Regions from separate parts of the Pseudomonas sp. EA_105y_Pfl2_R69 genome, predicted to be linked through region 2. Evidence: predicted binding sites of a transcription regulator. Region 2 holds the regulator's gene; each other region holds the start of a gene.

Evidence for each region. The regulator sigma-54, encoded in region 2, starts transcription at its own class of promoters, with help from an activator protein. The targets are predictions, from matches to a motif close to ANTGGCATNNANNTTGCTNT.
Region 1: flgB (flagellar basal body rod protein FlgB) is a predicted target of sigma-54. The motif match lies at 1,461-1,480, and genes of this name have one in related genera.
Region 3: nirB (nitrite reductase large subunit NirB) is a predicted target of sigma-54. The motif match lies at 1,043-1,062, and genes of this name have one in related genera.

Annotation. Positions count from the first base shown of each region.
Region 1 covers NZ_CAXAOO010000004.1:220,348-223,621, reverse strand. The annotation lists gene AACY13_RS13140 (bacterioferritin-associated ferredoxin) at 89-307, opposite strand; gene AACY13_RS13135 (peroxiredoxin) at 575-1,177, shown strand; gene flgB (flagellar basal body rod protein FlgB) at 1,529-1,936, shown strand; gene flgC (flagellar basal body rod protein FlgC) at 1,952-2,395, shown strand; gene flgD (flagellar hook assembly protein FlgD) at 2,422-3,090, shown strand; gene AACY13_RS13115 (flagellar hook protein FlgE) at 3,134-3,274, shown strand, end outside.
Region 2 covers NZ_CAXAOO010000001.1:781,298-784,571, forward strand. The annotation lists gene hpf (ribosome hibernation-promoting factor, HPF/YfiA family) at 1-239, opposite strand, end outside; gene AACY13_RS03380 (RNA polymerase factor sigma-54) at 433-1,947, opposite strand; gene lptB (LPS export ABC transporter ATP-binding protein) at 2,081-2,806, opposite strand; gene lptA (lipopolysaccharide transport periplasmic protein LptA) at 2,809-3,274, opposite strand, start outside.
Region 3 covers NZ_CAXAOO010000002.1:583,976-587,249, reverse strand. The annotation lists gene AACY13_RS08570 (bifunctional protein-serine/threonine kinase/phosphatase) at 1-936, shown strand, start outside; gene nirB (nitrite reductase large subunit NirB) at 1,210-3,274, shown strand, end outside.

The DNA.
Region 1 (3,274 bases), on a different contig from region 2:
CGCGCAGCGACGGCCCGAAGGGTGGCCGCCATGGATGGCAGGCCATAAAAAACCGGACACAAGGTCCGGTTCTCGACCGCGGCGAAAATCAGGCGGCTACAAAACTGGCGGGGTAGGCGAGGGCGGCCTGGCTGCTCTGCACTTCACTGAGGGTGTCGCGTACCACTTGTTTGGCCAGGCAGGCGCACTTGCCGCATTGGCTGGCAACGCCGAGGCTGGCGCGGACATCGCGATAGCTGCAGCAGCCATCGTAGATGGCGTCGCGAATTTGACCGTCAGTAACACCTTCGCAGAGACAGACGTACATGATTTAGGCTCGCCGCAGGGCTGTGGAGTTGGGAAGGATACTAATGCTAATGAGAATGCTTGTCAAAGAACTATTTGGCAGCCCCGTTCGCACGTTGTCCGGCCTGGTCGGGCTGCCGTGCTGAGCCCTCGGTGAGGGGCAGGGCGATGGGCGATGGGCAAATGTGCGGTGTATGATGGTCGGCCCTTTTGGTGCAAGCCCAGGCGCTGCATAAGGTATGTGCGCGCTGCGAGCTTGCTCTGGACTGATCAATCAAGGAGATTTCGAATGAGCGTACTCGTAGGTAAGCAAGCCCCGGATTTTGACGTCGCAGCGGTGTTGGGCAATGGCGAAATCGTCGACAGCTTCAGCCTGTCCGCGGCGATCAAGGGCAAATACGGTCTGGTGTTTTTCTACCCGCTGGACTTCACCTTTGTTTGCCCGTCCGAACTGATTGCGCTGGATAACCGTATTCCCGAGTTCCAGGCGCGTAATGTCGAGGTGATCGGCGTCTCCATCGACTCGCATTTCACCCACAATGCCTGGCGTAATACCCCGGTGGACAAGGGCGGCATCGGTCCGGTCAAGTACACCCTGGCTGCCGATATCAACCATGCCATCTGCAAGGCCTATGACGTCGAGACCGCCGACGGTGTGGCCTTCCGCGGTGCCTTCCTGATCGACACCAAAGGCGTTGTGCGTTCGCAAATCGTCAACGACCTGCCGCTGGGTCGCAATATGGATGAGTTGCTGCGTCTGGTCGATGCCCTGCAGTTCACCGAAGAGCATGGCGAAGTCTGCCCGGCCAACTGGAAGAAGGGCGACAAGGGCATGACCGCTTCGCCAGAAGGCGTTGCGCAGTACCTGTCGGAGAATGCTGCCGGTCTGTAAGGTCGCAGCGCTGCATAGAAAACCGGCCGTGTGCCGGTTTTTTTATGCCTGGTTTCTGCGTGGGCGCTGCCAAGCGCTTGCGCATCTATATAGATAGTCGAGATAGATAGCCGGGAAGCTTCCATCGAGTAGGTGTGCCCGGGCAATCTTGCCGTGCCCTGGCAACAGACAGGCTGTTTGCCGCATTGCCGCATTGCCGCCTGGAGGCGGAAAACGCTTGCCGCTTTTGCCTTTCAATTCGCTTATAAATTACATAACTCATTGAAATATATGTAAAAAATAAAATGGCACAGCGATTGCTTATGGTCTGCTACGGAAAACAGCAACGGCAACCGGCAAAGGTTTCTGACCATGAGCATCAGTTTCGATCGGGCACTCGGTATCCATCAGCAGGCACTCGGCTTTCGCGCTCAGCGTGCGGAGGTGCTGGCTAACAACATCGCCAACGCCGACACGCCGCACTATAAAGCGCGCGACCTGGAGTTCGCCACGGTGTTGGCCGAGCAGAGCGCCAAGACCCAGCGTGGCCCGGTCAATCTGAATCGTACCGATAGCCGGCATATCGCTGCCGATGGCATCCAGGTGGGGGAAGCCGATCTGGCCTACCGCACGCCGTTCCATCCGTCGATCGACCAGAACACCGTCGACCTGCAGGTCGAGCAATCCAGCTATGCGGAAAACTCGGTGCAGTTCCAGGCCAGTTTCACCTTGCTCAACAGCAAATTCAAAGGGCTGGTCACCGCCCTGCGCGGCGACTAACAGGAGTCCGATGCCATGTCCCTAGCCAGTGTGTTCAATATCGCCGGAACCGGCATGAGTGCCCAGAGCACTCGGCTGAATACCATTTCCAGCAACATCGCCAATGCCGAGTCGGTGTCGTCGAGCATCGATCAGACCTATCGCGCCCGTCATCCGGTGTTCGCCACCGTGTTCCAGCAGGCGCAGGACGGTGATCGCGGCTCGCTGTTCGCCGAGCAGGACCAGGCCGGTCGCGGCGTCCAGGTGCTGGGCATCGTCGAGGATCAGAGCAGCCTGGTGCCGCGCTACGAGCCCAATCATCCGGCTGCCGATGCCGGCGGCTATGTCTATTACCCCAACGTCAATGTGGTGGAAGAGATGGCGGACATGATTTCCGCCAGCCGGGCCTTCCAGACCAACGTTGAAATGATGAATACCGCCAAGCAGATGATGCAGCGCGTATTGACCCTGGGTCAGTAAGCCGTCGGGCACAAGGAGCCATGAGTATGAGCACTGTAGGCGATGTCAGTGGTACGGCACTGGATCAGTACCAGATCAAGAATCAGGGCACGGCCAACAAGGAGCTGGGCAAGAATGAGTTCCTCAACCTGCTGGTGGCGCAGTTGAACAACCAGAATCCGCTGGAGCCGCAAGGCAACGGCGAATTTATTGCCCAGCTGGCGCAGTTCAGTCAGGTCGAGGGGATCGAGAAGCTGAACACCAGCATGGGCTCTCTGCTCAGCGGCTACCAGTCTTCCCAGGCCCTGCAGGCCTCTTCGCTGGTCGGGCGCAAGGTGATAGTGCCGACGGAGACGGCGCTGGTCGACACCAGCGAGAGCTTCAAGGCCAGCCTGGTGCTGCCAACCAGCAGCAGCAACGTCTACGTCAACGTCTACGACAAGACTGGGGCGGCGGTGAGCCGCATCAATATGGGCGAGCAGGCCGCCGGCAACGTCAGCTTTATCTGGGACGGCAAGGATGCCAGCGGCAATCTGTTGCCGCCGGGTACCTACAAATTTGAAGCGCAGGCGACTTACGAGGGCGAGACCAAGGGGCTGTACACCATGCTCCCGGCCAACGTCGACAGTGTGGTCCTGGGCGGCAGCGAGTTGATGCTCAACCTGGCGGGGCTGGGCAGTGTGCCGCTGTCCCAGGTGCAGGTCATCGGTCAGTAACCAACAGCTTTGAGTGCCGGCTGTTCCGGCAAAGGAGACTTCCATGTCGTTCAATATCGGTTTGAGTGGCCTGCGCGCTGCGAGCAGTGATCTCAACGTCACCGGCAACAATATCGCCAACGCCGGCACGGCCGGCTTCAAGCAGTCCCGGGCGGAGTTCGCCGATGTCTATGCGGCTTCGGTG
Region 2 (3,274 bases):
TTGTCGGTGAGTAAATCGATGGCGGCGTACATGTCGTCGTGTACCGCATTGGCGACGACTTCACCGCCGGCAATGTGCAGGGTCGCTTCGATTTTCTGCTTGAGCTTCTCGACCTCCATGATGACTTGCACATTGGTGATTTTGTCGAAGTGGCGCTCCAGTCGACCGAGTTTTTCGTCGATATAGGCGCGCATGGCGTCGGTCACATCCAGCTGATGTCCACTGATGTTGACTTGCATACCGCATTCTCCTTGTTGCCGTGTGTAAGAGGCAGGCAATAGGCCTGCCGCCGGAACACTGTGGCGTGGAAGACCCTGGCAGAACGAGTCTGGCACTGTCGCCGGCGCGTATAGGCAGCAGAGCTGCTTGCGCGCAAAGGCGAGGCCGGGTGTTGTTTTGTGCAGTGTGAACCGTCTTCCTTCTTGTGCCGCCCTAGATCAATCGCTTGCGCTCGCTGGATGGCGCTATCCCGAGGGATTCACGGTACTTTGCGACTGTACGGCGGGCTACTTGAATGCCCTGTGCCTCCAGTAAACCAGCGATCTTGCTGTCACTCAACGGCTTTTTTGCATTTTCCGCGGCGACCAGTTTTTTGATGATGGCGCGGATTGCGGTGGACGAGCATTCGCCGCCCTCGGAGGTACTGACGTGGCTGGAGAAGAAGTATTTCAGCTCGTAAATGCCGCGCGGGGTGTGCATGAATTTCTGTGTGGTGACCCGCGAGATGGTCGACTCGTGCATGCCCACGGCCTCGGCGATATCGTGCAGCACCAGAGGTTTCATCGCCTCGTCGCCGTAGTCGAGGAAGCCGCGCTGGTGTTCGACGATCTGCGTGGCGACCTTCATCAGGGTTTCGTTGCGGCTTTGCAGGCTCTTGATAAACCAGCGCGCTTCCTGCAGCTGGTTGCGCATAAAGGTGTTGTCGGCACTGGAGTCGGCACGCTTCACAAAACCGGCGTACTGCGCGTTGACCCGCAGGCGCGGCATGGCTTCCTGGTTCAGCTCCACCAGCCAGCGTTCGTTGTGCTTGCGCACGATCACGTCCGGCACCACGTATTCCGGCTCGCTCGATTCGATCTGCGAGCCGGGGCGCGGGTTGAGGCTCTGGATCAGCTCGATAACCTGGCGCAGCTCGTCTTCCTTGAGCTTCATGCGGCGCATCAGCTGGCTGTAATCGCGGCTGCCGAGCAGGTCGAGGTAGTCGCTGGCCAGGCGCTGGGCCTCGCTCAGCCAGGGGGTCTTGGCCGGCAGTTGGCGCAGTTGCAGGAGCAGGCATTCGCCGAGGTTGCGCGCGGCAATGCCGGCGGGCTCGAACTGCTGGATGCGGTGCAGCACGGCCTCGACTTCGTCCAGTTCGATGTCCAGCTCCGGGTCGAAGGCCTCGACCACTTCTTCCAGGGTTTCTTCCAGATAGCCCTGCTCGTTGATGCAGTCGATCAGGGTCACCGCGATCAGGCGGTCCTTGTCGGACATGGGCGAAAGATTGAGCTGCCAGAGCATATGGCTCTGCAGGCTCTCGCCGCTGGAGGTGCGGGTGGTGAAGTCCCACTCGTCATCGTCGTTGCTGCTGCTCGGCAGGCTGCTGGCGCTGGTCTGGTAGATGTCTTCCCAGGCGGTATCGACGGGCAGCTCGTTGGGAATGCGCTCGTTCCAGTCGCCTTCCTCCAGGTTGTCCACAGTCTGGGTGTTTTCCTGGTAGCTGGGCTCCTGGAACGTGGGCTCTTGCTGTTCGCTGGAAGTGGCGCTCTCCGCACCATCGGCCATGGGGTCCGAGTTGTCGAAATCTTCGCCGTCTTCCTGGCGTTCGAGCATCGGATTGGATTCCAGTGCCTCCTGGATCTCTTGTTGCAGATCCAGGGTCGACAGTTGGAGTAGGCGAATGGCCTGTTGCAGCTGCGGTGTCATCGTCAGCTGCTGGCCCATCTTCAGGACTAGCGATGGTTTCATTGCAGACCTTATTTACCGGCGTCTGTGCGCAATCCACTACAGGGCGCGGAGGCGCCACAAGGAAGCAAATTATATGCCTGACTCTAAGGGGTTTGCCTAGGGGTGGCGCTTGTTTGCGTGAGAAAAGCCCCTGTTACAGGCGGAACTCATGTCCCAGGTACACCTCTTTGACCGTCTGGTTGGCCAGGATGGCTTCGGCGTCGCCTTCGGCGATCAGTTGGCCGTCACTGACAATGTAGGCGGTTTCGCAGATGTCCAGGGTCTCGCGTACGTTGTGATCGGTGATCAGTACGCCGATACCCTTGGCCTTGAGGTGGTAGATGATCTGTTTGATATCGCCGACCGAGATCGGGTCGACCCCGGCAAAGGGTTCGTCGAGCAGGATGAACTTGGGCGAGGTCGCCAGGGCGCGGGCGATTTCCACACGCCGGCGTTCGCCGCCGGACAGGCTCATACCGAGGTTGTCGCGGATATGGCTGATATGAAACTCCTGCAGCAGGCTTTCCAGCTCCTTGCGCCGCTCTGTGCGGTCCAGGTCCTTGCGGGTTTCCAGGATGGCCATGATGTTGTCGGCCACGCTGAGCTTGCGAAAGATCGAGGCTTCCTGCGGCAGGTAGCCGATGCCGGCGCGGGCGCGGCCGTGCATGGGCTGGTGGCTGACGTCGAGGTCGTCGATCAGGACGCGGCCCTGGTCGGCCTGGACCAAGCCGACGATCATGTAGAAGCAGGTGGTCTTGCCCGCGCCGTTGGGGCCGAGCAGGCCGACGATCTGCCCGCTGTCGATGCTCAGGCTGACGTCGCGCACGACTTGGCGGCCTTTGTAGCTCTTGGCCAGGTGCTGGGCTTTCAATGTGGCCATGGTTACTGCGCCTGCTGGTCGGCTGGTTTGTTCTTCGGCTGGATCACCATGTCGATTCGCGGCCGTGGCACGCTGACATTGCTGCCAGTGGCGCGGCCGGCGTTGACGATCTGGCGCTGGGTGTCATAGACGATCTTCTCGCCTTCGAAGGTGTTGCCTTCCTGGATCACCTTGGCCTGGTCGATCAGCACGATGCGCTCGTTGGCGGCGAAGTACTGGATGGTCAGGCCGTAGGCCTTGACGATCTGCTTGTCGGCGGCTGGCAACTGCTCGTAATAGGCGGGCTTGCCGACGGCGGTGAACACGTCGATATCGCCCGCCGCGGTCTGGGTGATGGTCACGGTGTCGCCCGTGATCTTCAGCGTTCCCTGGGTGATGACCACGGTGCCGCGGTACACGGCCACACCTTTCTTGTCGTCAAGTTCGGCGCTGTCGGCCTGGATCCGGATCGGCTGTTCGCGATCCGAC
Region 3 (3,274 bases), on a different contig from region 2:
GAACATTGGCCCGTGCCGCCGCGCCTGCGCGAGGGGCATGATTTCGAGGGCTGGCAGGTCGAGCGTCTGCTCGCTGAGTCGCGCCAGTCGCTGATGTACCGGGTGCGCGATGCCCAGACGCGGCGCTGGCTGCTCAAGACCCTGCCGCCCAGCCGCGCCGATGAAGCCCAGGCCGGCCCCGCACTGCTGCTCGAGGAATGGTTTCTGCGCCGGGTCGCGGGGCGCTTCTTCGCCGATGTGCATCCGCTGCCGCAACGCCAGCACCTGTATTACGTGCAGCGCGAATACAGCGGCCAGACCCTGGCCGAACACCTGCGCCTGAATGGTCCGCTGGGCCTGCCGGAATGGCTGGACATCGCCCCGCGGCTGATCAAGGCCCTGGGCATGCTGCACCGGCGCAATATCCTGCACCGCGATATCAAGCCGGAGAACCTGCTGTGGGGCGATGACGGCGAATTGCGCGTACTGGATTTCGGCCTGGCCTACTGCCCGGGCCTGTCCCGCGATGAGGCCCATGAGCTGCCCGGCACGCCCAGCTATATCGCCCCCGAGGCCTTTGCCGGCACAGCGCCCACGGCCCAGCAGGACCTCTACAGCGCCGGCGTGACCCTCTACCACCTGCTGACCGGGCATTATCCCTACGGCGAGATCGAAGCCTTTCAGCACCCGCGCTTTGGCCAGCCGACCCCGGCCAGCCGTTATCGCCCGGACCTGCCAGGCTGGATCGACGACAGCCTCAATCGCGCCCTGACCGCCGAGCCCAAGGCGCGCTATGAAACCGCCGAGGAATGGCTGCTGGCCCTGGAACAGGGCGAGCGCAAATCCCTCAGCAGCCGGCCAAGACCGCTGCTCGAACGCGAGCCCCTGCTGGTCTGGCGCAGCGTGGCGCTGTTTTCCCTGCTGCTGAACCTGGCGCTGCTGTTTCTGCTGCTCTGAGCCAAAGCGCACCAATACAGCGCAAGACGCCTTCAAGTAGTGCAGCAACAGCACCGGACAAAGCCCGCAAGTCGCTGAAAAGCCATGAAAAACGCCACTTGCAGAAGTTGGCACAAGCCCTGCATTGCATTTAGCAGAATTAATAAAGCACAGCCTTCAACGTTGAGGGCTGTGCTTCCCGAGAGAACGGGACTTGGACAAAGGCGTCCTCGCTAGGTGACTAGCGGGACGCCTTTTTTGTTTTCCGTGTTTTTTATTCAGGAGATGGCCGGCATGAAAAAACTCAAGCTGGTGATGATTGGCAACGGCATGGCCGGTGTCCGCACCCTCGAAGAGCTGATCAAGCTCGCCCCCGACCTCTACGACATTACGGTGTTCGGTGCCGAGCCGCACCCCAACTACAACCGTATCCTGCTCTCGCCGGTACTGGCCGGCGAGCAGACCTTCGAGGAAATCGTGCTCAACGACCTCAACTGGTATGCGGACAACGGCATCAAGCTGCTGCTCGGGCGCAAGGTGGTGAACATCGACCGCAAGGCCCGTGTGGTGGTCGCCGACGACGGCAGCGAGGCCGAGTACGATCGCCTGCTTATCGCCACCGGCTCCAACCCCTTTATCCTGCCGATTCCGGGCAAGGACCTGGCCGGGGTGATCGGCTATCGCGACATCGCCGACACCCAGATGATGATGGAAACCGCCAAGACCCATAAGCACGCAGTGGTCATCGGCGGCGGCCTGCTTGGCCTGGAAGCGGCCAACGGCCTCAAGCTGCGCGGCATGGACGTGACCGTGGTGCACCTGGGCGACTGGCTGCTGGAGCGTCAGCTCGACAGCACCGCCGGCCGTCTGCTGCAGCAATCGCTGGAAGACCGCGGGCTGAAGTTCCTCCTGCCAAAGCTCACCGCCGAACTGCTGGACAACGGCGAAGGCCGGGTCTGCGCGGTGAAATTCAAGGACGGCGACGTCATCCCCGCCGACCTGGTGGTGATGGCCGCCGGCATCCGCCCCAACAGCGACCTGGCGGAACAGTCCGGGATCGCCTGCAATCGCGGCATCCTGGTCAACGACACCATGCAGACCTTCGACCCGCGGGTTTACGCGATCGGCGAATGCGCCAGCCACCGCGGCATCGCCTATGGCTTGGTGGCACCGCTGTTCGAACAGGCCAAGGTCTGCGCCAACCACCTGGCCCAGCTCGGTTTCGCCCGCTACCAGGGTTCGGTGACCTCGACCAAGCTCAAGGTCACCGGTATCGACCTGTTCTCCGCCGGCGAATTTATGGGCGCAGAAGGCACCGAGACCATCACCCTCTCCGACCCGATCGGCGGCGTGTACAAGAAGCTGGTGATCAAGGACGACGTGCTGGTCGGTGCCTGCCTGTACGGCGATACCGCCGACGGCGGCTGGTATTTCCGCCAGATCCGCGAGAACCACAACGTCAGCGAAATTCGCGACCACCTGATGTTCGGCGAAAACGCCATCGGTGACGCCGGCCACCAGGGTCAGAGCAGCACCGCCAATATGCCCGACGACATGGAAGTGTGCGGCTGTAACGGCATATGCAAGGGCACCATAGTCCGGGCCATTCAGGAAAACGGCCTGTTCAGCGTCGATGAGGTCAAGAAGCACACCAAAGCCGCCAGCTCCTGCGGCTCCTGCGCCGGCCTGGTCGAGCAGATTCTGATCAACACCGTGGGCGGTGCGGCCGACGTCAAGCCGAAGAGCGAAAAAGCCATCTGCGGTTGCAGCGAGCTCAACCACGGGCAGATCCGCAAGGCCATCCGCGACGAGCACCTGACCAGTATCCCGGCGACCATGGCCTTCCTCAACTGGAGCACGCCGAATGGCTGCGCCACCTGCCGTCCGGCGCTGAACTACTACCTGATTTCCACCTGGCCGGGCGAGGCCAAGGACGACCCGCAGTCGCGCTTTATCAACGAACGCGCCCACGCCAATATCCAGAAGGACGGCACCTACTCGGTTATTCCGCGGATGTGGGGCGGCGTGACCAATGCCTCCGAGCTGCGCCGCATCGCCGACGTGGCCGACAAGTACAACGTGCCCATGGTAAAGGTCACCGGCGGCCAGCGCATCGACCTGCTGGGGATCAAGAAGGACGACCTGCCGGGCGTGTGGAAGGACCTCGACATGCCGTCCGGCCACGCCTATGGCAAGTCAATCCGCACCGTGAAGACCTGCGTCGGCAGCGAGTTCTGCCGCTTCGGTACGCAGAACAGCACGCAGATGGGCATCGACCTGGAACACGCGCTGTTCAATATGTGGTCGCCGCACAAGGTCAAACTGGCGGTCTCCGGCTGCCCGCGCAACTGCGCCGAAT